2 regions of the Streptomyces sp. YKOK-I1 genome follow, and region 2 is predicted to be linked to the other one. Evidence: predicted binding sites of a transcription regulator. Region 2 holds the regulator's gene; the other holds the start of a gene.
The links. Region 2 encodes HspR, which represses chaperone genes until heat shock. Its sites were predicted from a motif close to TTGAGNNNNNNNNNCTCAA; they were not measured.
Positions count from the first base shown of each region.

Region 1 (14,541 bases), 1.3 Mb from region 2:
ATAAAGGCTACGCCTCCAAGAGCACGAAGGTCAGGTCGAGCCGGTCCATCGTCGCGTAAGTCACATCGGAAAGTGCGTTTCGAGGGTTGAAATGGCGGGAAACAAGCGCGGTTGCGCTCAGAAAAGGATGCGGTGGGACAGGTCGCGCACAGCAACCGTGCGAACCGGCGCCGACCTGCACCGGCCCTGAGCCTGATCACACGTGTCCGGCAGCGCGGACAGGCGGTGGATCTTGAGGCTCCGGTTCGCACTTTACGTCAACTTGGAAGAGAAGGCTCTCCTGGAAGAGTGATAAGAATCCGGCAACCCCGCTCGGATTCGGCCACTCCGATCCGTCCGCCGTGCAGATCGACCGCCCACCGGGCGATCGCCAGACCCAGCCCCGTACCGCCGTCACTGCCCGGACCGTGCGGCCGGCGGACGGCTCCCCGGTTGAACCGCTCGAACACGCGGTGCCACTCCGAGCGCGGTATGCCCGGACCCTCGTCCAGGATCTCCAGCTCCAGCGAGTCCGGCTGTGTCCCGCGCCGCGCCTTCACCGTCACCCGGCCGTGCGGCGGGCTGTGCTTGACCGCGTTGTCGATCAGGTTCGCCACGACCTGGTGGATGCGCTCCGGGTCCGCGTGCACGGTCAGCTCCGGCGGGCAGACGTCCAGGTGCAGATGGACGTCGGTGCGCGTGTGGCTGCCGCCCGAACCCATGGTCGCCCGCGCCGAGGAGACCATGTTGGCCTCCTTCAGCACGCCCGACAGATACGGCCACACCTCGAAACGGCGCTTGCGCAGCGGTACGACGCCGTTGTCGAGCCGGGACAGGTCGAGCAGCGTCTCCACCAGCCGCCCGAGCCGCTCCGTCTGCTTCAGCGCCGTACGCATCGTCTCCGGATCGGCCTCGGCGATGCCGTCGACCACGTTCTCCAGGACGGCGCGCAGGCCCGCGATCGGGGTGCGCAGCTCGTGCGAGACGTTCGCCACCAGCTCCTTGCGCTGGGCGTCCTGCGCCTCCAGCTCGTCCGCCATCACATTGATCGTCTGGGCCAGGTCGCCCAGCTCGTCCCGCCGGTTCTCCCGGACCCGGCGGGTGTAGTCACCGTGCGAGATGGAGCGCGCGACCGCGTTCATCTCGTCCAGCGGCGCGGTGAGCGAATGCGCCACGAACTGCGTAATCAGCAGTGTGGCGATCATCGAGAAGACCGTGATGAAGCGGAGCTCCGTCTTGGTGTGCACCGCGATCATCGACAGACCCGTGGTGATCAGCACCGAGATGACCACGAGCGCGCCCAGCTTGGTCTTGACCGAGAACGGGCGCACCCGGCCCCAGGGCTCCCCCGGTCCCGAGCCGGGGCTTCTCGGTCCGTCCGCGCCGCTCATGGCGTCGGGGTCTCCAGCGCGTAGCCCACACCGTGCACCGTGCGGATCCGCTCGGCGCCGATCTTCCGGCGCAGCGCCTTGATGTGGCTGTCGACCGTGCGGGTGCCTGAGGCGTCCGCCCAGTCCCAGACCTCGGCGAGGAGCTGCTCACGGGAGAGCACCGCGCGCGGGGTGTTCGCCAGACAGACCAGCAGGTCGAACTCGGTGGGCGTGAGGTGCACGTCCTCCGAGCGCACCCGGACCCGGCGCTGCGCGTGGTCGATCTCCAGCTCGCCGAGGCGCAGGATGCCGCTGCGGGGCGTGGTGGCCGCGATCGCGGCCCGCTCCACCCTGCGCAACAGCACATGCACGCGGGCGGCCAGCTCCCGCATCGAGAACGGCTTGGTCATGTAGTCGTCGGCGCCCACGCCGAGCCCGACCAGCATGTCGGTCTCGTCGTCGCGTGCCGTGAGCATGAGCACCGGCACCGGACGGGCGGCCTGCACCCGGCGGCAGACCTCCAGACCGTCGAAGCCGGGCAGCATGATGTCGAGGATCAGCAGATCGGGCTGCCAGGCCTCGGCGGTGTCGACGGCCGCCGGACCGTCGCCCGCCGTTTGCACGAGGAATCCCTCGGCGCGCAGGCGGACCGCGATGGCGTCGACGATGGTCGGGTCGTCCTCGACCACCAGGACGCGCCGCTGCGCGCCCGGGGTCGCCGTCGTCGTGCCGTTGTGCGAGGTGTGTGTCGTCTCCATCGCCCGCCCCTGAGTGTGCTTTCCGGAACCAGTGGGGTGGTCCCTTGTCTGCGCATGACTGCGGTTGACGCGTAAATGATCGGCGTCAGGGATGCAACGTACCCGGAGTCACCGACGCATTGCTATCCAGGCCCGACGGCGGGACGGACGGCGAGGTGCACGACGTCCGGCACGCCTCGGGCAACCGGGATCTCTTCGGTACGCACCTGCCGGAACCCGGCATTCCGCAAGGTTCCCTCGAATTCCGGAGAGGGCTGGGCGGACCAGACGGCCAGGACGCCACCGGGTGTCAACACCCTTGCGCAGTCCGTGAGTCCGGCCGGTGAGTACAGGCTGTCATTGCCGTCGGTGACGGTCCAGCCGGGCCCGTTGTCGATGTCCAGGCAGATCGCGTCGAACGTGTCGCACGTCTCACGGAGGTGATCCAGCAGGTCCGCCTCGACGATCGCGGTACGCGGATCGGCGAGCGCTCGCGCGGAGAGTCGCCCGAGCGGCCCGTCGAGATGCCAGTCGACGACGGCCCGTTCCCGCTCCACCACGGTGATCGCACCCCAGCGGGCGTCGGCGGCGGCATGGGCGAGCGAGAACCCGACGCCCAGGCCGCCGATCAGCAGCTTCGGCGCGGGGCGGCCGTCCAGCGCGGCGAGCGCGGCGTCGACGAGCAGCCGTTCCGAGCGGCCGTCGGAGGTGTCCATCAGGAAGCAGCCGTTGGCGATGATCTGGAGCAGTTCGCCGTGCCGGCGTAACACGACCTCACCATGGGGTCCCTCACGACGGTCGAGCACCTCGGGGCCGTCGGGGATGTCGTACGAACGGGGCATCGGCCCATCCTGGCACTTCCCTGACGGTCCGTTGACGGGTTTACGGGAGCGCCGGTCGCACGGGGGGTGAGGGACGGGTGTGACGTTGACGCGCCGCTGTGCGCTGGATGTCGTGAAGCCCCCGGGAATCTCGGAGCTTCCTGTGAATCGGCCCGCACGTGGCGCCGGTCACAGACACGGCGCGGGTCGGCCACGAAGGGTGGGGTGAAACGGAAGGAGCGCCTCACAGTGGAACCCGTGGTGGCCCGCACGGGCCCGCCCCTTCCCGACGTCACCGGACTCCTGGACGGCATCCCCGGCCAGCGCGTCCCACAGCAGGTCACGCGGCCCGTCGAGGAGGGCCCGCGCCTCCGGCGCCGGCGCCCGCCCCGGATCCCCGTCCCCTTCACCCTGTCCTACGCCGCCGTCCTCGCCGTCACCTCCTTCGTCGCCGCGCACGCCGATCCGGCCCTCGTGCACGCCCTCCACCAGGGCTCCAGCACGGACGTCGCCCATCTGCTGACCGACCCGGCGCAGGTGCTGATCGCCAGCGCGCTGTGGGTGGCGGGCGGTCTCCTCTCGCCCTTCACCCTCGGCTTCCTGATCGTCCTCACCGCGCTGGAACGCCGGATCGGCGGCGCCCGGACGGCCGTCGTCTTCCTGCTCGGACACGTCCTGGCCACCCTCGCGACCGAGGTCCCGGTCGGCCTCGCCGTCCTGGTCGGCCATCTCCCGGGCAGCTCCCTGCACCGCCTCGACTACGGCATCAGCTTCGGGGTCGCCGCGAGCGTGGGAGCCCTGGCCGGACTGCTCCGCCCCTGGCTGCGCCTGCCCCTCCTGGTCGCCTTCGGCGGCATGCTGCTCCAGGACCTGGTCGCCTTCACCGACCCCCTCACCAACTGGGGCCATCTGATCGCGCTGGCGATAGGCGTCGGGACCTGGCCCCGGGTCCGGCGGTGGAACCGGGAGCGCGCCGAGGGCGCCGCCCAGGGCCTGGCCGGCCGAACAAGTCGCAGGAGAGCAGCGGCCGCTGATCGGCACGGGTGAGCGGGGTGGGGTGCGTGCGGCTACAGGGCGGAGGAGGGCGTCGACGCGATGGCGGCATGACCGGCCGGACAGGTCCTAGGCGGCTCTCGCCGCCGCGAGGTCCCTGGCCAGCGCCGGGATGCCCAGCCGTCGTTCGTCGTCCGGGCTCGCCAGATACAGCAGGTTGGTGAGCTGGTAGGGGTCGGCGCGCAGGTCGTAGTACTCGCGGAAGAGGACCTCTCCGGAGCCCCGCGGGCGGCCGTCGGCGTCCAGGCGGCCCCGGTAGTACTCGGTGTACTGCTCGTTCTTCCCCACGTACGAGGCCCAGGTGTGGATCGGGACCTTGTCCTGGCGGTTCCACCACCACTCGGCGAGGACATGGTGGCGGTCGTTGCGGGCGTCGAGGAGGGAGTGGCCGTCGTGCGGGGTGTCGGGGGTGATGCCGGCCGCGGCCAGAAAGGTGGGCGCGATGTCGACATGGCAGGTCAGACGGTCGTCCCGGCCGCCCTTGGCGAGTCCGCCGGCCGGCCACGACATCAGGAACGGCACCTCCAGACTCGGCCGGTACGGCACCGACTTGCGCAGCCAGCCGTGGTCGCCCCAGGCCAGACCGTGGTCGCTGGTGAACACCACCAGGGTGTTCTCCAGCTGGCCCAGCTCGCGCAGCTTGTCGCGGAAGTCGCGCATCGCGTCGTCCACGGAGAGCAGGGTGCGCAGCTGACGGGCGCGCAGGGCCCTGCCCTCGGCGAAGGAGTGGTTGGCGGTCCGCAGGAAGGGCGGCTTGTCCGGCTTCCCCGTCTCGAACACCGACGGGCGGCCCTTCCAGGGGGGTACGCGCGTGTGGGCGTACGTTCCGTCCGGGATGTTCACCTCGTGCGCCGCGCGGGTGGCGACGTACGCGAACCAGGGGCGGGTGTCCGTGCGGGACCTCTCGATGAAGGCGAGGGCGCGGTCCTTGATGACGGTGGTGTTGTAGCCGGGGATGGTCCGGACCGTACCCCCGTCGTTGTAGTGCCCGTCGACATAGGCGACCGGTTCCTGGAGGAGCCACTCGTCGAAGTGGGGCGGGTTGTCGGCGGGGTGCCAGTAGTTGAGGTACTTGCCGAACAGGCCGGTGCGGTAACCGGCCTCGTGCAGCTGGCGCTGGACGGTGGTGTGCTGGTCCAGGTGGGTGGGGTGCCGGGTGTCGAGGACGCCGTGGTGGTGGGCGTACCGGCCGGACATGATGGATGCCCTCGACGGTGCGCACAGCGGGGTGTTGGCGTGCGCGCGCTCGAAGGTGACGCCGTCGCGGCCCAGCCAGTCGACGGTCTGGCGCAGGGCCCAGTCGGTGTCCTTCGGCTGGTCGTCGGTGAGCACGAAGAGGATGTTGGGCCGGTGGTCGGAGCGCGGGCGCGGGCTGGGGGAGGCCGGGGACGCGCTGTGGCGGGCCGCCGGTGCGGGGGTGGCCGCGGCCGGGGTGGGGCCCTCGTCGGGGGTACGGTGCGCGCGGACCGCCAGGGTGGTGACGACCGCCCCGGCCGCGGTCGCGGTCGCTGCGGCGACGAGGGCGCGGCGGCTCGGCCGGTGCCCGCCGTTCGTCTCGGAAGTGTCGCTCATGTCGTCCCCCTGGCCCCGTTGTGCCCGTGTTTCGGGCGGCTTGCTCACTGTGAATCGCCTTGCAGTGTGCGTGAGTTGCCTGTGAGTTCTGTTGCGGGGATGCGGCGGAGGGCTTGCGAAGGTATGGCGACCGTCAGTCGTCGTAGCGGACGGTGCCGTCCTCGCGCAGGGTCGGGTGGATCTTCATGGGGCCGTACTCGTCGACGTCCGAGGGGCGGGGCGGCTCCGGGCCGTCCGGGCCCATCCGGACCATCCGCTCGACACGGCAGACCCGGAACACCCGGTCGTCCACGCTCGCCTCGTCGGCGCGCCCCGCCGCCCGGAACGCCTCGGCGGCGCGCGCGTAACGGGCCTTCTTGCGCTCGTCGAAGCGGTACAGCATCGCCCAGACGCGGGACATGCCGTCGTAGAGCGAGCGACGGGCGTCGTGCGGGGTCGGGTGCAGGGAGCCGCAGGGGCTCCAGCCGGCCGCGCCGCGCTCGGCCACCGCGAAACCGACGGGCAGCCGCACCACGTCCGGGTGGGTGCCGGCCGCTCGCACCGAGTCGGCGAGCACGTCCTCGGGGAAGCGGGCGCCCGAGTACACGAAGTCGCGCAGGCCCAGCCGCAGGGCGCCCGCCATCGGCCCCTCGTCCCGGCCGGGATCCAGTGCGAAATCGACGTCGGGGGAGGGGATTCCCGCCCGCTCCTCCCACGACGGGCACACCGGTTCGGGGTCGGTGGGCCGCGGCGGCTCCAGACCGTCGTCGCCGGTCCGCGCGAACTCGTCACCGCGGACGACCCGGTAGCGCACGCCCAGCGCCTCCACCTCGTCGGCCGGGTCGCGCTCCAGCACGGAGACGGCCGCGAGGAGCGCGCGCCGGACGGCCGGGTCGTCCGTGCCGTCCTTCGCCGTGAACCACAGATGCGAGTTCAGCCCGTCCCGGGCCTGCTGGGGCATGCCGTCCACCACCGGCTTCAGCAGCCGCCAGCGCGGTTCGCCGCGGGCCGGGTCCCGGACGGCGACACCGAAGACGGGTCCGCGCAGCGCGATGTGCGGATAGCGCCGGGAGGCCTCCACGGCGTCCGCCTCCATCACCCAGGCGACGGGGTCGTCCCGGCGCACGAGATCCGCGTGCAGCGCGTCGAGCCGTCGCTTCCAGTCATCGGTCATACGCGCATTGTGGTCGCCGGATGGGGTGACTTCGGCGTGAATGCCGGAAGTGGGCGGACGGGCCGGGGGGAAGACGGGAGCGGGGAGGCACGGCCGGTCGTGCGGCGTTCGCCGACGCGCCCCCGAGCGCCTCGGGATGCCGGGCTCGCCTCGGCTGTCCGCTTTTGCGCACGGGTACGGGGGTGTGGCCGACGGCGTCGCGAGGTGACTGTGGGGATGCCGGGCCGGGGGTGGGCCGCGGAGCCCGGCCGGTGGCTCAGCGAGCGGCTCCGGTGAACCTCGCGCTCGTCTCCGGTGTCTCTGCGTGCCAGCACAGGGACTCGTGCAGGGCCCGGCCCTGCGGGGTCGCGTTCAGGATCCCCGTCCGGGTGCCCCGGTTGTGGGCCGAGTGCTGGAGGGTGTGCCGAAGCCGCGGCGGCGGTGGGTGGGGGCCGTCTCGACCAGGTCGACCACCGCCGTCGCGCCCGTCGGGGCGATCTGGCCGCGCGCGGCCAGGGAACCGTCCGGGGCGACGATCATCGTGCGGGTCACGCCGCCGGCCGACCAGGTGCGCTGCCGGTGGCCGGAGGGGAGAGGGTCGGGTGCCGTGCCGGTCAGCGGGAGCGTCATCAGACAGCCCGGTTCGGGGTCGATCCACCAGTCCGGGCCGAGCCGGTCGCCGACGACCGCCGGGTCGGCGAACACCTTCAGCCACACGCCCGCCCCGGTCACGGTGCCGGCCACCTCCCGCACGGTCGCCTCGGCCCGTCCCCACGTCGATCGTCCAGCCCCACGGCTCGGTCACCGGTGGCGCGGCCCCTCGCGAGACCACCCATCCGTCCACCCAGGCCCGCCGACGGTAGTCACGGCCCCCGTCCCCCCTCTCGTGATCGCCCACAGCGAACGCGGTGCACCACCGGGAACATTCGGCGGCTCATGTGCATTGAGTCGGCATAGCTCAACTTGACTGCCGAAGGGGAGATCATGGCTTCGACGTCCTCATCGCTCACCCTGCCCGTACTGCCTCTTGATGACGAGGTTGTGCTCCCCGGCATGGTGGTTCCGCTGGACCTCAACGACACCGACGTACGCGCCGCGGTGGAGGCCGCCCAGGCCGCCGCCCGTTCCGAGGGCGGAAAGCCACGGGTGCTGCTGGTGCCACGCATCGACGGGACGTACGCGAGCACGGGTGTGCTCGGCACCGTCGAACAGGTCGGCCGGCTGGCCGACGGCGACCCGGGCGCGCTGATCCGCGGCCGCGGCCGCGTCCGGATCGGCGCCGGCACGACCGGCCCCGGCGCCGCCCTGTGGGTCGAGGGCATCCGGGTCGACCAGGCGGTGCCCGATCCGCTGCCGGGTCATGCCGCCGACCTGGTCAAGGAGTACAAGGCGCTCGCCACCGCCTGGCTGCGCAAGCGCGGCGCCTGGCAGGTCGTCGACCGTGTCCAGGCCATCGACGACGTCTCCGCGCTCGCCGACAACTCCGGCTACTCGCCGTTCCTGACCACCGAACAGAAGGTGGAGCTGCTCGAGACCGCCGACCCGGTGGCCCGCCTCAAGCTCGCCACCCAGCAGCTGCGCGACCACCTCGCCGAGCAGGACGTCGCCGAGACCATCGCCAAGGACGTCCAGGAGGGCGTCGACAAGCAGCAGCGGGAGTTCCTGCTGCGCCGCCAGCTCGAAGCCGTCCGCAAGGAGCTGCGCGAACTCAACGGCGACGCCGCCAAGGACGGCGAGGAGTCCGACGACTACCGTGCCCGCGTGGAGGCCGCCGACCTGCCCGAGAAGGTCCGCGACGCGGCCCTGAAGGAGGTCGACAAGCTGGAGCGGTCCAGCGACCAGTCGCCCGAGGGCTCCTGGATCCGCACCTGGCTGGACACCGTCCTCGAACTGCCGTGGAACGAACGGACCGAGGACGCCTACGACATCCAGGGCGCGAAGGCCGTCCTCGACGCCGAGCACGCGGGCCTGGAGGACGTGAAGGAGCGGATCACCGAGTACCTCGCGGTGCGCAAGCGGCGCAGCGAGCGGGGACTGGGCGTGGTCGGAGGGCGGCGCGGCGGTGCCGTACTCGCCCTGGTCGGTCCTCCCGGTGTCGGCAAGACGAGTCTGGGCGAATCCGTCGCCCACGCCATGGGGCGCAAGTTCGTCCGCGTCGCCCTCGGCGGCGTGCGCGACGAGGCCGAGGTCCGCGGTCACCGCCGTACGTACGTCGGTGCGCTGCCCGGCCGGATCGTGCGGGCCATCAAGGAGGCCGGGTCGATGAACCCGGTGGTGCTCCTCGACGAGATCGACAAGGTGGGCTCCGACTTCCGGGGCGACCCGGCGGCGGCCCTGCTGGAGGTCCTGGACCCGGCGCAGAACCACACCTTCCGGGACCACTACCTGGAGGTCGAGCTGGACCTGTCCGACGTCGTCTTCCTCGCCACCGCCAACGTCCTGGAGGCCATCCCGGAGGCCCTGCTCGACCGTATGGAGCTGGTCCGCCTCGACGGCTACACCGAGGACGAGAAGGTCGTCATCGCCCGCGACCACCTGCTCCCGCGCCAGCTGGAGCGGGCGGGACTGCACCAGGACGAGGTCGTCCTCGACGAGAGCGCGCTGCGCAGGCTCGCCGGCGAGTACACCCGGGAGGCGGGCGTCCGCACCCTGGAGCGGTCGATCGCCCGGCTGCTGCGCAAGATCGCAGCCCAGCACGAACTGGGCGAGCGGGAGCTGCCGTTCACCGTCACCGACGCCGACCTGCGCGCCCTGATCGGACGGCCGCACCATGTGCCCGAGTCCGCCCAGGACCCGGCCGAGCGCCGTACGGCGGTCCCGGGTGTCGCCACCGGCCTCGCGGTCACCGGAGCGGGCGGCGACGTGCTCTACGTCGAGGCGTCCCTGGCCGACCCGGAGACCGGCGCGGCGGGGCTGACCCTGACCGGCCAGCTCGGCGACGTGATGAAGGAGAGCGCGCAGATCGCCCTGTCCTTCCTGCGCTCGCACGGCGCGGAGCTGGAGCTGCCCGTCGGCGATCTCAAGGACCGGGGCGTGCACATCCACTTCCCGGCGGGCGCGGTCCCCAAGGACGGCCCGAGCGCCGGCGTCACCATGACGACCGCCCTCGCCTCCCTGCTGTCGGGCCGGCTGGTCCGCACGGACGTGGCGATGACCGGCGAGGTCTCCCTCACCGGACGGGTGCTGCCGATCGGCGGCGTCAAGCAGAAGCTGCTCGCCGCCCACCGCGCGGGAGTGACGACCGTCGTCATCCCCAAGCGCAACGAACCCGACCTGGACGACGTCCCGGCGGAGGTGCTGGACAAGCTCGACGTCCACGCCGTCACCGACGTCCGGCAGGTCCTGGAACTGGCGCTCGCGCCCGCCACGAACGGCGCGTCGCCGGAGGTTCCGGCCGCGGCGTGACGGACGCGACCGGATCAGGGCAGGGCCCGGGCTCCTCGTGAAGGGAGGCCCGGGCCCTCGCCCGCCCCACCCCTGCAAGCCGCCGAGGGCCCCCGACTGCGAAATACTTGAGGAGCCGCGGCCAGGGCGGGCACCGGCGGAAACAGGAGTGTGCTGACGTGCACGAGGAAGCGAACGGCGAGGCGTCGCCGCGCGGGGTGGACCAGGGCGACCGGGAGTTCCTCTCCCTGGAGCGGGAACTCACGGTGCTGTTCCGGCGCGCCCGCGCCAACCAGGGCGAGATGGCCCGCGAGGTCCACCCGGACCTGGAGTCCGCCGCGTACGGCCTGCTCGTCCGGCTGGAGGAGTGCGGCCGTCAGCGCGCCACCGAGCTGGCCGGATACATCGGCGTCGGCAAGGCCACCATGTCCCGTCAGCTGCGCGCCCTGGAACAGCTCGGACTGATCGCCCGCGAGCCCGACCCGGCCGACGGACGTGCCTGGCTGGTCGACCTGACCGAGGAGGGCCGCAGCCGGGTCGGCCGGGTCCGCGAGGCCCGCCGCGAGCGGTACGTCACGCACTTCTCCGACTGGGACCGGCACGAGGTCGCGGAACTGGCCCGGCTGCTGCACCAGCTGAACCGCGGCATGGAGAAGTAGCCCGCGGGACGCTTCACAGCTCGACGTACACCGCCGTCGCGTCGTCGTGCGTCTTCGCGGTCCCCAGGAACACCCGTCCGGAGCCGGCCGCGCCGTCCGCGCGCTCCCGCTCCCGTACACGCTCCACCAGCGTCTCCACACCGCGCGCGCGGACCAGGGCGAACAGGTCCGTCCAGTCGCCCTCGTGGAAGGTCTCCGTCCAGCGGGCCGCGCCGTCCGACAGCGCCGCCAGGGCGCCGACCCCGGCGCGCGGCACGCTTCCGGTCACCGCCCGCGCGGCCACCGCCGGATCCGCGGCGGCGGTGAAGAAGCCGCCCTCCCGGTTGCGCAGCGAGCCGTCGACGTAGGCCGCGCTCCTGAGCAGCTCGCGCGGCAGCCGGGCCAGCCGGTCGTCGAGGACGGGGGTCACCGCGCCGTCCGGGGCGGCGAGCAGCAGCACCGCGTCGGACAGGACCAGATAGTCCACGGTCTCCGCCGACCAGCGCGCCACGGCCACCGTCGCCTGCGGGGTACGTGGGTGAGAAAGGTCACAGGTTTCGGCGTGGGCCGCGGCGGTACGCGCAACGGCGAGAGAGAGGGCCTCGACCAACGGAACATCCGGTGCCGAAACGGTCAGTTCGGTCAGCGCCCCGCCCAGCCGTGCCGTGAACCAGGGGACCGAATGCAGACAGCCATCGCCGTCCGGCGGCGGAGTCACCCCGTCGAGTACGACGACCGAACCGCCCTGCCCGCAGGCGGGAAGGCCGACGCTCACGAAGTCCTCGTTGGGGCGGGCCGGATCGCCGGGCCGCGACACAAGTTCCGTACGCATCCGGCCAGTCTGCACGACCCCTTCACAGCCTCCGCGAAAGGCTTGCATCACTCGCCGAACGGGCGTAGGCCCGCAGGTCAGACGCCTGTTTTGGGAGGTAATGCAGGGGTCGGGGAAGCGGTGGCGGCGAATCTTGTCAAAGCCCGCCGCCCACGTCCAACCGGCCTGCCGCGCAAGGGCGCTGCACGCGCCAGAGGAACTTGCCCGCCAACTCCCCTCCGATGTTCACTCCTTCGGGTGGCGGGTCAGGCGATGCGCGGTTCCCGCCCACCGGCACTGGGAGGGTCGGGGACCGAACCGGGCGTACGCACCAGTTGACGGGGCGTCATATCCGGCCCATGGGTACACGAGTCAGGAATGCGAGCACCGGTGCAGAAGACGCGGCCTCGGCGCACAGGCAGCAAGACGGCCTCCGAGGGGGGCGCGGAGCGCACCCCTGTCGGCAAGGGCCGTCCCACCCATGTACGCAACCGGCTGATCGTCGCGGTGGCCGTGGTGGCCGCCGCCATCGCCGGAGCCGGCGCCCCCGCCGTCCTCACCGCCTCCGGGCAGCTGAAGGACTCCCAGAACCTGGTCACGCTCGCCGAGCAGACCCAGGACGCCCTCGTCCTCGCCCAGTCCCTCGCGGACGAGCGCGACGAGGTCACCTCCTACATCGCGGCAGGCCGCCCCACGTCACAGACGCCCTCCACCGACGGCAGCGCCCGGGTGGACCGCCAGGCGCGCGAACTGGCGGGAACGGACCTCACCGCCTCGCTGCGCGCCGCCCTCGGCACCCTCGCGTCCGTCCGCGCCGCGGCGCTCACCGGCGACGACACGGCCGTCGAGGCGCACGAGGCGTACTCCGCGATCATCACCGCGCTGCATGTCCTCGCCGACCGGCTCGCCGAGGACATGCCGCCCCGCGCGGGCTCCGGCGCATACGCCCTCGCCGAGCTCGACGCCGCCGTGCAGCAGGCATCCGCGGCCCGCGGACTGCTGCTCGCCGCGCTGAACGTGCCCACCAGCTCCCGGTCCGTCTACGACCCGGCGACCGGTCTGACGACCACCGAGAAGACCTCCTCGGCCGCCGACACCAAGGTCCGCGACGCGCTCACCGCCGCCGCCCAGCAGGCCCGGGTGCGCTCCGACGCGGCCCTCGCCGACTTCCGCGAGGGCGCCCCGGCCGAGACCGTGGACTCCTACGACTCCACCGTCACCGGCGGCGACGTCGACACGGCCGAGAAGTACCTCGCCCGCCTCACCGACCAGCCCGTCCTCGGCGACGACGAACTGGACACCGGCACCAAGAAGCTGGACGCCGCGCTGTCCGCCCGCGTCGAGCTGATGCGCGGTGTCGAGTCCTCGTTCTACGACCACCGCACCAAGGACCTCGCACAGCTCCGCGACGACGACGTCACCGCGCTGGAGATCCGGGTCGCGCTGATCGGCGCCCTCATGCTGCTCGCGGTCGTCGTCAGCACCGGTATGGCGCGCAGTCTGACCTTCCCGCTGTCGGTGCTGCGGCGCGGCTCCGCCCGGCTCGCCGAGGCCGAGAACCCGGGCGCGGAGGAGCCGGTCCGGTTCACCGGCCGCAACGACGAGTTCGCTCAGGTCGTCCGGTCCGTCAACGCCCTCCATGAGCATGCCGTCGCCCTCCACGAGCGCGTCAACACGCTGGAGTCCGACCGCAAGCACCTCGTCGGGCAGCGCCAGCTGATGGCCGACGCCCGTGAGGAGCTGCGTGCCGAACTCGCCGACTCCGCCGATCAGCTGGAGCGGCTGCGCGGCGCCATCGGCGGCACCTTCGTCAACCTCGCCCTGCGCACCCTCGGGCTCGTCGAGCGGCAGCTCGCCGTCATCGAGACCCTGGAGGAGCGCGAGCAGGACCCGGACCGGCTGTCGACCCTCTTCAAGCTGGACCACTTCGCCACCGTCATGCGCCGGCACAGCGAGAACCTCCTCGTGCTGGCCGGCACCGAGCACGTCCAGCAGCACGCGGGGCCGATCCCGCTGGTGGACGTCGTACGGGCGGCGGTCAGCGAGATCGAGCGCTACGAGCGGGTCCGGATCGCCTCCCTGCCGCCGCACGCGCACGTGGCCGGCTTCGCCGCCGACGACCTGAGCCATCTCCTCGCCGAACTCATGGAGAACGCCACCTCGTTCTCCCCGCCGGACCTTCCCGTCGAGATCTCCGGCTGGCTCCTGGAGAGCGGCGAGGTGATGCTCTCGGTCCAGGACGAGGGCATCGGCCTCGACGCGGAGCGACTCGTCCGTCTCAACTCCCGCCTCGCCGACTTCGATCCCGAGACCCCGTACGACCAGGAGGGCGAGGAGGGTCTCGGCCTCGGCCTGTACGTCGTGGCCCGGCTCGCCCACCGGCACGGGGTACGGGTGCAGCTGCGCGAGCAGAAGCAGGGCGGGACCGCGGCCGTGGCCGTCCTGCCGACCGCGCTGCTGGCCGCCGCGCCCGCCGCCGCGGTCCCCTCCGCCACCCCGGCCGGCGCCGCCGGCCACGCCTTCTCCCTCCCGGGCGCCGACGCCGAGGCCAACTCCAACGTCCTCCCCGGCCGCACCAAGCCCACCGACGACCCGTTGGTCGCGCTGGCGGAGAAGGCCGTACGCACGACCGAGGACGCCCCGCGGACGACCGCCCCGCAGGCCGACGAACCGACACCGACGGCCGACGACCCGGCTGCGACCGCCGGAACCGCCGAGCACACGTCCCCGGCCACCGAGCGTCCCGCTCCGGAGGACCAGGTCACCCTCGCGGAGAGCCCCGCCCCCGAGCTCCCCGCCGAGACGACCATGGAGCTTCTGCTGCCGCACCCGCAAGGGGGAGCGGACGCCGGGCCGGACAGCGCCACCGAGCACAGCAGGGTCCCGGACGCGCCCGAGGAACTCGTCGCCGACGAGGAGCCCGTCACCGACAAGGGCCTGCCCAAGCGGACCCCCAAGATCACTGTTCCCACCCAGGCCCCGCGCCGGCTGACCGGTTCGGTCGACGCCGAGGCCCTCCGCCGCCGTCTCGGCGGCTTCCGCCG
Region 1 is NZ_BAAGDR010000001.1:6,860,075-6,874,615, forward strand. It holds gene ACYQ8Q_RS30715 (sensor histidine kinase) at 258-1,370, opposite strand; gene ACYQ8Q_RS30720 (response regulator transcription factor) at 1,367-2,107, opposite strand; gene ACYQ8Q_RS30725 (spermidine synthase family protein) at 2,230-2,928, opposite strand; gene ACYQ8Q_RS30730 (rhomboid-like protein) at 3,157-3,954, shown strand; gene ACYQ8Q_RS30735 (sulfatase family protein) at 4,030-5,532, opposite strand; gene ACYQ8Q_RS30740 (DUF5954 family protein) at 5,666-6,685, opposite strand; gene ACYQ8Q_RS30745 (hypothetical protein) at 7,037-7,408, opposite strand; gene lon (endopeptidase La) at 7,649-10,069, shown strand; gene ACYQ8Q_RS30755 (MarR family winged helix-turn-helix transcriptional regulator) at 10,228-10,707, shown strand; gene ACYQ8Q_RS30760 (hypothetical protein) at 10,721-11,518, opposite strand; gene ACYQ8Q_RS30765 (sensor histidine kinase) at 11,888-14,541, shown strand, end outside.
Region 1: lon (endopeptidase La) is a predicted target of HspR. The motif match lies at 7,608-7,626, and genes of this name have one in related genera.

Region 2 (14,541 bases):
GGTTGGGCTGCGGGGGCGCCACGGTGGAGCCGGTCACGCTGGGCAGACCGGCGAGCACATGCTCGGCTCCCGCGCGGATGGCGGCCTGGTCGGCGCCGACGGCGGCGAGAAGATCGACGATGTTCTCGTTGTCCTGCCCCTGGAGCAGCGCGAGCAGCAGGTGGGCAGGGGTGAGGTCGGGGTGTCCCCCCGACACGGCACGGTTGCCGGCCGCGTTGATCGCGTCCCGGCTCCGGTTGGTCAGCTCGGCGTCCACGTTCGCTGTCTCCTCCTTGCGTCAGCCGTCTCCCTTGTCTGACTGTGCCAGCGTACACAAAGTTGAGTCTATTCCGCTCAATGTTCGGGCAAGGCTTCGCCCGTGTACGGAAAGGACAGGAACGGCGGAACGACGGGCCGGGGCTGATCCAAACCCGGCTGCCGTGCCATGCGGCGTTTTCCGGCCACGGCACAGGGGTTCCGAAACGCACCGATACGGGGAAATGTCCCCACAAAACTGCAGCGGCGTCACCGTGTTCAGGTCACGGTGACGCCGCTGCGGGGGGAAGCACCTGAGGCGATCTGTTACGACGGGGGAATCGCGTCAGGCACTGCGGGGGGTGGCTGAGATGGTGTGCGGAGCGGCCTGGGGAGCCGGTTCCGACAACTGGTGGTCACGCCGATCCAGGTTCACGAAGATCATTCCGTACCGGATCGCGCACCGTACGGGCTGCGGCGCCCCCCGGGGCCGCCGCAGGCACCGATAGGCCCGGACGTCGTCCTCCTCGTCCCGCGTGACGACCACCGGTTCTCCGAACACGGTCACCATCAACGAGTCACCACTGTGGGGGATGGCGGTGACCAGGTCGATGAAGTGCCAGCCGGAGCGGTAGGCGGTAGCCATCTCGCGTCGGAAGGAACGGTCGTCGGGTGGTGTACTCACGTCAGCTCCACGCGGTGTCTGCCGGGTAGACAGAAGCATCCTCGTCGCCACTGGCCGCGGCCGACCATGCCGTGTCGCGCTGCGGCTCGCTGGTCCCGCCGGACAGGCCGGACAGCGCTCCGAAGGCCAGAACGGCGGAGAAGGCGGCGACAAGTACTGAGCGAAGCATTTTGTTCCGCATATTCGGCTTCGTCCTCACTTGAAGTTCCCCTTTCCCCCGACGAGTAAGACGATGGCTCATTCGGGCACGTCATGGCCACACGATCGGTGCATCATGTTCCTGCATGTTCAGGACCCTGGGGGGTGGAGATTTGGCAACGAATCGAATAAAAGGGACACATCCCCACGCCATGACCGACCTGTGCGAGGAAGGAAGCCGCCTATACGCGGACGCACTTCGCACCGGACGCATCGCCCGCGTGGACGTGGAGCCCGCCCCTTGCCTGATGGAGCTCGCACTGCTGTACCCCGACGCCGATGACGCGAACTGGCTGCGTCCGGTTCCCCCCTCGGTCGCCCTGGCCCAGCGGCTCAACCCCCTCGAACGCGAGATCACCGAGCGCAGACGGCTCTCCGTCGAGCTGGCCGAGGCGTTCGAGCCGTTCATGACGCTCAGCGCCCCGCCGACGACCTCCACCCCCTCGATCACCCTGCTCGAAGGCCTCGACCACATCAACGGGGCCCTGGACCTGGCCGCCTCGCAGTGCCGCAACGAGGTGCTCTCGATCCAGCCGAGCCACCGGCACCCCGAACGCCGGCTCATCGAGGCGCTGGAGCGCGACAAGCCGCTGATCGAACGCGGCGTGCGGATCCGGACCCTCTACCAGCACACGGCCCGGTACAGCCCGGAACGGCTCGCCTGGGTGGACCAGTTCGCCGACGGCAAGGCGGAGTACCGCACCATCGACGAACTCGTCGAGCGGCTGATCATCTGCGACGAGACGGTGGCGTTCATCCCGATCCGCGACGACCGCCAGGTCGCCCTGGAGATCCGCCACGCCGGGCTGGTCCGCTACCTCATCAAGGTGTTCGAGTTCATGTGGAACCGGGCCGTCCCGCTGAGCGCCGGAGCGCCGTACGAGACCGCCCCCGACGGCCTCACCGACATCCAGCACTCCATCGCCAAACTCCTCGTCGAGGGCCATGTCGACGAGGCCATCGCCCGCCGGCTGGGGATGAACGTCCGCACCTGCCGCGCCCACATCGCCAAACTCGCCACCGCCCTGGGCAGCGGCAGCCGGGCCCAGCTCGGCTATCTGATCGCGCAGTCGGGGATCCTGGACCGGGACGAGTGAGGTGACGAGCTTCCGAAGAGGGCGCGGATGACGAGCGAGGCGCACCACCACGCCGAGGAGGTGTGCGAGCCGGGACTGGGCCTCTACGCCCGCGCCCTGCGCGAGCGCCGGGTGACCCGGCCCGAGGCCGAGGACACCCCCTGTCTGCTCGCCGCGGGGCTGCTGCGGCCGGGCCGGGACGACCCCGGCCTGCTGGAACCCGTACCGCCCGCCCTCGCCCTGCACCGCGCGCTGCGGCCCCTCGCGGACCGCGTCGCGGACGAACGGCGGCACACGGCACGGCTGGTGGAGACGTTCGAACCGCTGTTGCGGCTCGCCCGGGGCCCCGCCGCCGGACCGGAGGCACCCCCCGTCAGCGTCCTGAGTGGTCATGACCGCATCAACGATGCCATCACCTCCGCCATGGACGAGGCCCGCCGGGACATGTGGTGCATCCAGCCGCACACCGCCCACACCCACACGGCGCCCGCCGTGCACCTCCTGCCCATGGCACGCGACCAGGCCTTCCTGGACCGCGGCGGCCGGATCCGCACGCTCTACCAGCACACCGTGCGGCACGCCCTGGCCGTCGCGGCACGCTACGAGCAGATCCACGGCGACGTCGAGGCCCGCACCCTCGACGAGGTCACCGACCGGCTCATCCTGCTCGACCGCACCGTCGCCTTCGTCCCGGCCAACAAGGACCGCACCCTCGCCCTCGAAGTACGCCACCCCACTCTCATCCGGTACTTCGCCGCCACGTTCGAACACCTGTGGAAGCTGGCCACCCCCATGTACCCCGAGGCCGTGCGGCAGCCCACCCTGAACGGTGTCACCCCCCGCCAGCGAGCCATCGCCACCCTCCTCGTCGAGGGCCACACCGACACCGTGATCGCCGACCGCCTCGGCATGAACGTCCGCACCGCCCGCGTCCACATCGCCAAACTCGCCGCCGGCCTCGGCAGCGAGAGCCGCGCCCAGCTCGGCTACCTCATCGCACGCTCAGGAATCCTCGACCAGGAAAGAGACCCGACGTGAACGCGCCGCCGCACCCCCACCACGGCGTGGCAGAACTCTGTGCCCAGGGCAGCCGCCTCTACGAACGAGCCCTGCGCGAGGGCCACCTCACCGCAGGCGACGCCGAGACCGCCCCCTGTCTGCTCGACCTGGGCCTCCTCCACCCGGCCGTCGACGATCTGCGCCGGCTGGAGCCCGTCGCCCCCGCCGTCGCCCTGCACCGCCGGCTGAACGCCTCCGCCGCCCGGATCGCCGAGGAACGGCGCCACGAGGAGCGGCTCGCCACGCTCTTCGAACCCCTCATGCGCCTCACCGGCAGCCACACCGCCCCCGCGGAGTCCGCCTCCCTGCGCGTCCTCAGCGGCAACGAGCAGATCAACCAGGCCATCAGCGAGGCCATGGACGAGATGCGCGAGGAACTGCTGTGCATCCAGCCGCGGACCGGCCTCGACACCGAACGGGCCGCCGCCGCCATGGAGATCGCCCGCCGGCGCGACCAGGCCGTGCTCGACCGCGGCTGCCGGATCCGCACCCTCTACCAGCACACCACCCGGCACATCCACGTCATCATCGGCCACTACGAGCTGCTCAGCGGCGACGCCGAGGCCCGCGGCCTCGACGAGGTCACCGACCGCCTGCTCGTCGTCGACCGCACCGTGGCCTTCCTCCCCGCCAACGAGGACGGCACCCTCGCCCTGGAAGTCCGCCAGCCCGCCCTGATCGCCTTCCTGGCCACCGCGTTCGACCGCCTCTGGCGGCTGGCCACCCCGATGTACCCCCAGGCCGTGCAACGCCCCTCGCTCAACGGGGTGACCCCCCGTCAGCGGGCCATCGCCACCCTCCTCGTCGAGGGCCACACCGACTCCGTGATCGCCGCACGCCTCGGCATGAACATCCGCACCGCCCGCGTCCACATCGCCAAACTCGCCGCCGGCCTCGGCAGCGAGAGCCGCGCCCAGCTCGGCTACCTCATCGCCCGGTCGGGGATCCTCGACCAGGAAGCGCATCCGGAAACACCTCGGTGACCCCGGCCCCGGGCCCCGGACCCGCCCCCGGACCCGGCCCGGAGACCTGCCCCGGCACCCCGTCCGCAGGAGCGCCGGACAGCCTGTCCGGGCCCGCCCCGTCCACCACCATGCCCTGCACCGCGCCGGGCGACGCGCCCGCCACATCGCCCGCCACCACAGCGCCGTCCCCGCTCCCCTCCACCGGCCCGTCCAGTCCCACCTGCGCGATCCGCACCCCCAGCTGGGTCCGGCTCGCCGCGCCCAGGGTCTCCGAGAGCCGGGCGATATGGGCCCGGCAGGTACGGACGCTGATCCCGAGGCGCTCGGCGATCACCGCGTCCTGGTGTCCCTCCGCCAGCAGCGCGGCGATGGACTGCTCACGGTGCGAGACGCCCTCGACCCGGGTCTCCGGAAGCTGGGCGCCCAGCGGGATCGCCAGCCGCCACAGCCGCTCGAAGACCGTCACCAGATAGGCCACCAGGGCCGGGTGGCGCAGCTCCAGCGCCATCGTGCGGTCGGCGTTCGCCGGGATGAAGGCCACCTTGCGGTCGAAGAGGATCAGCCGGTCGACGACCTCGTCCAGGGTCCGGGCCTCCACCGCGTCGCCCATCAGCTCCAGGTAGTTCAGCAGGCCCTGGCCGTGCCGGGCCACATGGTTGTACAGATCGCGCATCCGCACGCCCCGGCCGCGCAGCTCCAGCGCCCGGTGCAGGCCCTCCGACAGTTCGTGCTCGCGCCGGATGCCGCCCGGCTGCACCGTCAGCACCTCGGTCGTGCACGCCTCGGTCGCCTGGTCCAGCGCCGCCTGGATCCGCGAGGGGCCGTCCAGGACCCGGATCGCCGCGCCCTCCTGGGCCCGCGCGCCCGGCGTGGGGCCCCCGAGACCGGAGTACCACTCGAAGGCGGCGACGGCCGAACCCATCCGCCGCTGACTGGCGCTCACCTCGTCGTGCAGCCCGCGCAGCAGCCGGGTCATGACCTCCTGCGGGGAGGTCGGCACCAGCCACTCCATGTCGTCGGGATCGGGGTGCAGCAGGGCCAGCTCCAGCAGACAGGGAACCTGCTCGGCGTCGCAGCGCGGCACGCGTCCGCGCCGTACGGCCCGGGAATACACGCGATCCCCGGCCTCGCACAGTCGGTCAGCACCGTGAGGATGCTCCTCCGTCCCGTGCCCGGCCATCGCCCATCCCACCCCCGCCTGACACCTCTCTGACGCGCCTTCCGGGACGCCACTATGCGCGGCGCGGACCGGCTCCGCAACACGGCTCCCCCGGCCACGGCAGCGGAAAACCCCTCATATAACCGGGTTTCTCCCGGCCTCCGCCCCTCGCACTGCAACAAGCTGATGGTGGCGCGGGCCGGAAGAGGCGGGCATCGTTGATTCCACTTCCCCCCGGGTGCTTCCCACCCGGGTCGGTCCGGCCGGACGACGGGGGAGCCCGGCCGGACCCGGGGAACCCCTGGGCCCCGTCGCCCAGCGGAGGCGTGCGTTCCCGGAAACCACGGGGTGATCGCCCTGTTACGTCCCCCACTTAACGTCGGGCCATGGCGGACATATTTGACGCGTACGCGTTGGCCGACGCGTGGGACGAGATGTTCGAACGGCCGGGTGAGGTCAGGACCGCCTACGAGCCGGTACTGGCGGCGCTCCAGCCGATCGAACCAGGTGAACTGCGCTTCCGGGCAGACCAGATGGCCCGTTCGTTCACCGATCGGGGCGTGACCTACGCCTTCGCGGGCGAGGAGCGGCCCTGGCCGCTGGACCTGGTGCCGAGGATCCTCGACGCCCTCGAATGGGATTTCATACAACGCGGGGTCGGGCAGCGGGTCAGGGCCCTGGAGGCCTACCTCGCCGACGCCTACGGGCCCTGCCGGGCCTTCGAGGACGGAGTCGTCCCCTGGCGTCTGCTGCTGACCTCCCCGCACTTCCACCGCGCGGCCCACGGGGTGGAGCCCCCGAACGGGGTCCGCATCCATGTCGCGGGCATCGACCTGGTGCGCGACGAGGCCGGGGACTTCCGGGTCCTCGAGGACAACGTACGGGTGCCCAGCGGGGTGTCGTACGTCATCGAGAACCGGCGGGCGATGACCCGGGTGTTCCCCTCGCTCTTCGACGGACAGCACGTCGTGCCCGTCGACGGCTACCCGGCACGGCTGCTGGCCGCGCTGCGGGCCGCCGCGCCCGAGCGGACCGCCGACCCCCGGGTCGTGGTCCTCACCCCGGGCCCCAGCAACGCCGCCTACTTCGAACACGCGCTGCTGGCGCGGCTGATGGGCGTGCAGCTGGTGGAGGGGCACGACCTGGTCTGCCGCAACAACCGGGTGTGGATGCGCACCACCCGGGGCGAGGTGCCCGTCCACGTCGTCTACCGGCGGCTCGACGACGACTTCCTCGACCCGCTCCACTTCCGCCCCGACTCGGTGATCGGCTGCCCGGGCATCCTGAGCGCGGCCACGGCCGGGAACGTCACCCTCGCCAACGCGGTCGGCAACGGCGTCGCCGACGACAAGCTGCTCTACACCTACGTCCCGGACCTGATCCGGTACTACCTCGGCGAGGAACCGATTCTCCCCAACGTCGAGTCGTACCGGCCCGACGAACCCGGCCAGCTGGAGGCCGTCCTCGACCAGATCGACCAGCTCGTCGTCAAACCGGTCGACGGCGCCGGCGGCCAGGGCATCGTCATCGGCCCGAAGGCCGACGCGAAGACCCTGGAGAGGACACGGAAGGCCGTTGCCGCCGACCCGCGCGGCTTCATCGCCCAGCGGCCCGTCGCCCTGTCCACCTCCCCCACCCTCGCGGGCGAACGCATGGCCCCCCGCCACATCGACCTGCGCCCGTTCGCCGTCAACGACGGCGACGAGGTCTGGGTCCTGCCCGGCGGGCTGACCCGGGTCGCCCTCCAGGAGGGCAACCTGATCGTCAACTCCAGCCAGGGCGGCGGCTCCAAGGACACCTGGGTGCTCGCCGAGGGCCCCGTCGAGGGCCCCTCCCGCGACGCCGAGGACGGCACGCTCCCGTCCGTGGTCCCCCGCCAGCTCGGCCCCGACGGAACCCCCACCCTCGTACCGGAAGGGGCGCAGCAGCAGTGAACGACGTGATCCTCTCCCGCATCGCGGAGGCACTGACCTGGACCGGCCGCTACGTCGAACGGGCCGACGCCACCGCGCGCATCCTCGACGCCTACCTCCACCGCATGCTGGAGGACCCCTGGCGCGACGAGGACCTGGCCTGCCGGTCGCTGTACGCGATCCTCGGCATGGACGCGGGCCGCGCACCGGTCGACATGCAGCAGGTCCTCGACCAGCTCGCGTTCGACGCCCGCTCGACCGGCTCCATCGAAGGCGCCCTGGGCGCCGCCCGGCTCAACGCCCGCAGTGCCCGCGAGGCTGTGTCCTCGGCCATGTGGGAGTGCCTGAACGCCACCTGGCACGCCCTCGCCGACCAGCGCCGCGCCGCCCGCCGCACGGGCCCGTACGGCTATCTGGAACTGGTCCGCAGCCGCGCCGCGCTCTTCTTCGGCCTGGCCGACTCCACGATGAGCCGGGACGACTCCTGGCGGTTCGTCGTCCTCGGCCGGAGTCTGGAGCGGGTGGACATGACCGTACGACTGCTGTCGGTGCGCGTCCTGGACGCCGCGCACGCGCCGGACTGGCCGACGCTGCTGAGCGCGTCCGGCGCCGACGAGGCGTTCGCGCGGGTCCGCGGCGGTTTCGGGGACACCGCGCGCGTGGCGGAGTTCCTGCTGCTGGACCGGGACTTCCCGCGCTCGGCGCTGCACGCGCTGACCACGGCGGAGGAGTGCCTGTCGGCGCTCGGCCGGCCCCGCCAGGATCCGGCCCGCCGCCCCATCGGCGGGCTGCGCACCCGCCTGGAGTACCTCGACACCGAGGGCCTGGAGGACCAGCTGCCGCTGCTCCTGCGGGATCTCCAGACCGCCTGCATGGCCTCGGCGGAGGCGGTCGCCGAGCGGTTCTTCCCGTATCAGGGGCCCGTGGTGTGGGCCCAGGAAGGAGCGTGAGCGCGATGACCCGCAGGCTCCGCATCCAGCACACGACCCGTGTCTCCTACGCGCAGGCCGCGGTCTCCTCGCACAACGAGGTCCGGATGACCCCCCTGACCCTGCCCGGACAGACCACGCTGGATTCCCGGGTGACCATCCGTCCGGCGGCCTCCACCTGGTCGTACTGGGACTACTGGGGTACGCAGGTCACCGCCTTCGAGCTGATGGACCCGCACGCCGATCTCACGATCACGGCCTCCAGCCTGGTCGAGACGGCCCCGCCGGACGAGCTGCCCCCGGCCCTCGGCTGGCCGGAGATCGCGGACCGGGTCGCTGGCTCCCGGCTGCTGGAGTTCGCCGCCCCGACGGTCCGTACGACGGTCCCGCCGAAGCTGGTGAAGAAGGCGCGCAGGGCTGCGGCGGGCCTGGACCCCCACGCCACGGCGGTGGCCGTCTCCGGCCTGGTCGCCGACCGGGTCGCGTACCTCCCCGGCACCACGGGGGTGAACACCTCGGCGGCGGAGGCCTGGGAGCAGGGCGCGGGCGTCTGCCAGGACCTCGCGCATGTGTCGATCGCGCTGCTGCGCGGCCTCGGACTGCCCGCCCGGTACGTCTCCGGCTATCTCCACCCCGAGCGGGAGGCGGAGCTGCACCGCCCGGTGGCCGGGCAGAGCCATGCCTGGATCGAGTACTGGGCGGGCGACTGGTACGGCTACGACCCGACCAACCGGGCCCGCGCCGACGAGTCCCACGTGGTGGTCGGCCGGGGCCGCGACTACGACGACGTCACCCCGCACAAGGGGATCTACCGGGGTGTGGCCGGCGGCCCGCCGGAGGTCACGGTGGAGTTCACCCGGGTGGCGTGACGGGCCCACGGCGGGGTCCCCCTGCGGGGGGCGCCCGCCGGGGCGCGTCCCGGCGGGCTACTTCAGGTTGATGGCGGCGCAGGCGGCCTTGTACTTCTCGGTGCAGATGTCGGAGACCTTGTAGATGCCGTCCGCGATGACGGTCGACTTGATGTTGCTCTTGGTGAGCGCGACCACGGTGACCAGCTTGGCCGGGATGGACTTGTTGGTGGGGCTGTCGACCTTGTCGCGGGTGAGCGCCTCGAACTGGAGCTCACGGCCCTGGACCTTGGCGACGGCCGCCTCGGCCGCGGCCTCCGCCTCACCGGCGTACGGCTTGTAGACGGTCATGTACTGCTCGCCGCTGATGATCCGCTGCACGGCCGGCAGCTCGGCGTCCTGGCCGGTGATGGGGGGCAGGTTGCTGCCGCTGACGCCCGCGGCCTCCAGGGCCTTGATGATGCCGCCGGCCATGGCGTCGTTGGCGGAGTAGACGGCCGCGATGTTGTCCTTGCCGATCTTCTCGATCGCCTTGGTCATGTTGGCCTGCGCGATGGGGGGCTTCCAGCCGTCGGTGTCGTAGGTCGCGGCGATGGTCACCCGGCCGTTGAGCTCGTTCATCGCCCCTTCCTTGAACTGGGCGGCGTTCGGGTCGGTGGGCGAGCCGTTGATCATGACGATCTGGTCGGAGGTGTCGGCCGAGCCGAGCGCCTCGGTGATGGCGCGGCCCTGCACCTCGCCGACGAGTTCGTTGTCGAAGGAGACGTACGCGTCGATGGGTCCCTCGGCGAGCCGGTCGTAGGCGATGACCGGGATGTTCGCCTCCTTGGCCTTCTTCACCATGGGCGCGATCTTGTGGGAGTCGACGGCGTCGAGCAGGATGCAGTCGACCTTGTCGTCGATCATCTTCTGCATCTGGGCGTTCTGCTTCTTGACGCTGGACGCCGCGTTGGCGTACTGGGTCTTGCCCTTGTTGCTGGTGAGGGCCGCGATCTTCTGCTTGATGATCGGGTAGTCGAACTCCGCGTACCGGGTGTTCGTCGTCTCCGGCATCAGCACGCCGACGGTGATGTCGTTCGTCCGGGTCGGTGTCGCTGAGCTGCTGTCCTCCGAGGCCCCCAGCATCCCGCATCCCGCGAGCGAGAGGGACATCGTGGAGGCGACCACAGCTATGGCGATACGACGCATGGAGGGGCTCACTTCAGGTGCGTTCCGGTGCCTGGGCGCTACACGTTGACCCAGTTGTCCCAAAAGCCAACGCGGCGGCGGCCTCCGGAGTCAAGTTGAACCACTTAACGAAGTAACAACATCACCCTCCGCTCAGCGGGTGAAGACGCATGGAGACGAAGCGAAGAGGGTACGGACCTCTCTTTACACCCTCTCCCCAAGCGGGCTCCACGCACAGGCAAAGGGCCGTACAACCAAGGCCAGTTCTCGCGAGTCGTGATCACGACAGGCGGTTTCCCGTACCCGTCTGCCCTTCCCGACCAGAGGATCGAATGAAGCCAGCCAGACTCGCGACGGCCGTGGTGCTCACCACGACCGGTGGTCTCCTCACCGCCCTCGCCGCCCCGCCCGCTTCGGCCACGACGAGCTGCACCTCCCCGGTGTACAAGCGTCAATTCTTCGCGAACACCACCTTTTCGGGCACCGCGAAGAAGACCGACTGCGACGCGGCGGTCAGCGAGAACTGGGGCACGAGGGCCCCCGCCTCCGGCCTTCCCACGAACAACTTCGGCGTGCGCTGGACGGTGACCCGCGACTTCGGCTCCGGGGGCCCCTTCACCTTCTCGGTGTCGGCCCAGGACGGCGTCCGCGTCTATGTCGACGGCGTCCGCAAGGTCGACGTCTGGAAGAACGTCTCCACGACGGTGACGAAGAGCCTGAACCTCACGGTCCCCAAGGGCAGGCACACCGTCCGCGTGGACTACGTGAACTGGACCGGCGGCGCGAACGTCAAGTTCGCCTACACGCCCCGCACCTCGGCGGCGGTCGACAAGGTCGCCCCGCTCACCCCGACGGGCCTCGCGGTCGCCTACGACGGCGCGACCGGCCGGGCGAAGCTGGGCTGGACGAAGAACAAGGAGATGGACCTCGCCGGCCACCGGGTCTACCGGCGCCCCGCCGACGGCTCCACCTGGACCCGGCTGGCCTCGACCGCCGCCACCACGTACACCGACACCACGCTCCCGGTGACCGGCGCGGCCTACGTCTACGAGCTGCGTGCCTACGACACGGCGGGCAACGAGTCGGCGGGCACGGCCCCGAAGACCGTCACCACGGCCGACCGGACCGCTCCCGCCGCACCCGTCCTGCGCCCCACCTCCAGCGAACCGGAGGGGCTCCGGGTCTCCTGGGGCGAGGTCGCGGGGGCGGCGTCGTACCGCGTGTACCGGGCGTCGAGCATGAGCGGCACCTACACCCTCATCGGTACCGGCGGCCAGACCTCCTACCTGGACTCCACCGCCGTGGAGGGCACCAGCCACTACTACCGGGTCACCGCGCTGGACACGGCGGGCAACGAGTCCGCGCAGTCCACCGGCGTGGTCGGCACGCTCCGGGACGTCACCCCGCCGTCCGCCGTCACCGGAGTGACGGTCACTCCGACCACGTACGGCTTCGAGGTGCACTGGGACGCCAACCCGACGCCGGACCTGGAGAGTTACACGGTCCGCCGGGGCGAGCTCTGGGGCGACGAGGACGAGCAGGTGTGCTCCCTCTACCCCGGCTACTCCGTGTCCGCCGACACCACCTCGTACGCGTACACCACCCTCCCCGACGGCGAGGAGTCCTGCTTCATCGTCGACGCCCTCGACGACGCCGGGAACTCGTCGTTCGCCTGGACCGGCGAGGCGCAGATCGTGACGGCCACCGAGTTCGACATGACACCGACCGTGGCCACCCCCGAGGGGTCGCCGCTGACCCTCGGCGCGGAGGCCGGCGAGGGCGACGAGGGCAACCGGCTGACCTGGCACGGCCTCGACGCGTCCGACCCGGACCAGGCGGGCGGCTACCACGTCCTGCGCTGGAACCCGCAGACCTCCGGCTACGAGCTGATCGCCGAACTCCCCGGCGGCGCCTCGGAGTACGTCGACACCGGCGCCCCGCGCGGAACCGCGTCCTTCTACTGGGTCACCGCGCTCTCCGCGGACGGCACGGAGTCGGCCCCGGCGTCCGACTGGACGGTCACCGCGCCGTAGGGCCCACGGCACGCCGAAGGGCCCGGAGGATCAGGTGATCCTCCGGGCCCCTCACGCGTGGGACGCCGGTCAGTCCTTCGGCTTCTTCGGGCGCCAGACCACCAGCGCGCTGGTCTGCTGGACCTCCTGGTACGGGACCAGGTCCCGGCGGTAGGAGGCGTGGACCGCTGCCTCGCGCTGCTGCATCGCCGCCGCCGCGCCCTCCAGGGCGTCCTGGAGTTCCGCGACCCGGGACTGGAGGGCGGCGACCTGGTTCTCCAGCTCGATGATCCGCTTGATGCCGGCCAGGTTGATGCCCTCGTCCTGCGACAACTGCTGGACGGTGCGCAGCAGTTCGATGTCGCGGGCCGAGTAGCGGCGGCCCCGGCCGGCGGTGCGGTCGGGGGAGACCAGGCCCAGCCGGTCGTACTGGCGCAGTGTCTGCGGGTGCAGGCCGGAGAGCTGGGCCGCCACCGAGATGACGTAGACCGGGGTCTCCTCGGTCAGTTCATACGGGTTTCGTCGACGGCCGTCCATCTCTGTCAGGCTCCCTTCGCGGCCTCGAACAGCTCCGCCCGCGGATCCTCTTCCGCGGTCGCCTCGCGATACGCCTCCAGCGCCTCACGAGCCTTCCCCGGCAGGTCCTTGGGCACACTCACCTCGACGGTGACCAGCAGATCACCGCGGGTGCCGTCCTTGCGGACCGCGCCCTTGCCCCGCGCCCGCATGGTGCGGCCGTTGGGGGTGCCGGGCGGCAGCTTCAGGGTCAGGGACGGGCCGCCGAGGGTGGGGACCTTGATCTCCCCGCCCAGGGCCGCCTCGGCGAACGTCACCGGCACCGTCACCGTCAGGTTGTCGTCCTTGCGGCCGAACACGGGGTGGGTACCGACATGGACGACGACGTAGAGGTCGCCGGCCGGACCGCCCCGCTCGCCCGGCGCGCCCTTGCCGCGCAGCCGGATGCGCTGGTTGTCCGTGACCCCGGCCGGGATGCGGACCTGCATGGTCCTGGACGACTTGGCGCGGCCGCTGCCCTTGCACTCCAGACAGGGGTGCTCGGCGATCAGGCCGCGCCCCTTGCAGTCCGGGCAGGGGTCGGTGAGGGAGAACCCGCCGCCGGAGCCCCGCGCCACCTGGCCGGTGCCGACGCAGGTCGGGCACACGCGCGGTGTGCCGTTCTTGTCGCCGGTGCCGGAGCAGGCCTTGCACGGGGACTGCGAGGACATGCGCAGCGGAACCGTCGCGCCCTCGATGGCCTCCGTGAAGGTCAGGGTGACCTCGGTGTCGATGTCCTGCCCGCGCCGGGGCTGGGTGCGGGTCGTACCGCCCCCGCCCCGGTTGAACAGGCCCCCGAAGACGTCCCCGATGCCGCCGCCGAAGCCGCCGGAGCCCCCGCCCTGGGCGCCGCCTCCGAAGAGGTCGCCCAGGTCGAAGTTGAAGTTGCCGCCGGCGCCCGGCCCGGGGCGGAAGCCGCCGTTGCCGAACAGGGCGCGCGCCTCGTCGTACTCCTTGCGCTTCTTGGGGTCGCCGAGGACGTCGTTCGCCTCGGAGATCTCCTTGAAGCGCTCCTCCGCCTTGGCGTTGCCCTTGTTGGCGTCCGGGTGGAACTCGCGGGCGAGCTTCCGGTACGCCTTCTTGATCTCGGCCTCGGTGGCGTCCTTGGGGACGCCGAGGACCTTGTAGAAGTCCTTCTCGATGAAGTCCTTGGTGCTCATCCTCGACGCGCCCCCTCTCCGGTGATCCGCTGGCTGTCTACGTCAGCCCTCCTCAGGGCCGTTGTCCTTCTCGTCCGCCGCCTCGGCGGTGGCCGCGTCCGAGGACTCGGCCTTGACCGCCTGGGCGCCGGGCTGGGGCTCGGCGACGGCCACCCGCGCGGGGCGGATGGTGCGCTCGCCGATCCGATACCCGGGCTGCAGAATCGCCACGCACGTCGTCTCGGTGACATCCGGCGCGTACGAGTGCATCAGGGCCTCGTGGATCGTCGGGTCGAAGGGCTCGCCCTCCTTGCCGAACTGCTGCAGGCCCATCTTCGCCGCGACGGTCTCCAGCGACTCGCCGACCGACTTGAAGCCGCCGACGAACTCGCCGTGTTCCCGCGCGCGGCCGATGTCGTCGAGCACGGGCAGGAGCTCGGTCAGGAGGTTCGCGATGGCGATCTCCTTGACCGCGATCCGGTCGCGCTCGACCCGGCGGCGGTAGTTCTGGTACTCGGCCTGGAGCCGCTGGAGGTCCGCGGTGCGCTCGCCGAGCGCGGTGCGCACCTGGTCCAGCTGGGCCACCAGCCCGGCAGTCTGGT
Region 2 is NZ_BAAGDR010000001.1:5,590,370-5,604,910, reverse strand. It holds gene clpB (ATP-dependent chaperone ClpB) at 1-256, opposite strand, end outside; gene ACYQ8Q_RS24965 (hypothetical protein) at 581-919, opposite strand; gene ACYQ8Q_RS24960 (helix-turn-helix transcriptional regulator) at 1,204-2,214, shown strand; gene ACYQ8Q_RS24955 (helix-turn-helix transcriptional regulator) at 2,242-3,231, shown strand; gene ACYQ8Q_RS24950 (helix-turn-helix transcriptional regulator) at 3,228-4,235, shown strand; partial or broken gene ACYQ8Q_RS24945 (helix-turn-helix transcriptional regulator) at 4,420-5,397, opposite strand; gene ACYQ8Q_RS24940 (circularly permuted type 2 ATP-grasp protein) at 5,763-7,310, shown strand; gene ACYQ8Q_RS24935 (alpha-E domain-containing protein) at 7,307-8,239, shown strand; gene ACYQ8Q_RS24930 (transglutaminase family protein) at 8,245-9,087, shown strand; gene ACYQ8Q_RS24925 (sugar ABC transporter substrate-binding protein) at 9,145-10,254, opposite strand; gene ACYQ8Q_RS24920 (fibronectin type III domain-containing protein) at 10,566-12,266, shown strand; gene ACYQ8Q_RS24915 (heat shock protein transcriptional repressor HspR) at 12,336-12,782, opposite strand; gene dnaJ (molecular chaperone DnaJ) at 12,788-13,960, opposite strand; gene grpE (nucleotide exchange factor GrpE) at 14,003-14,541, opposite strand, start outside.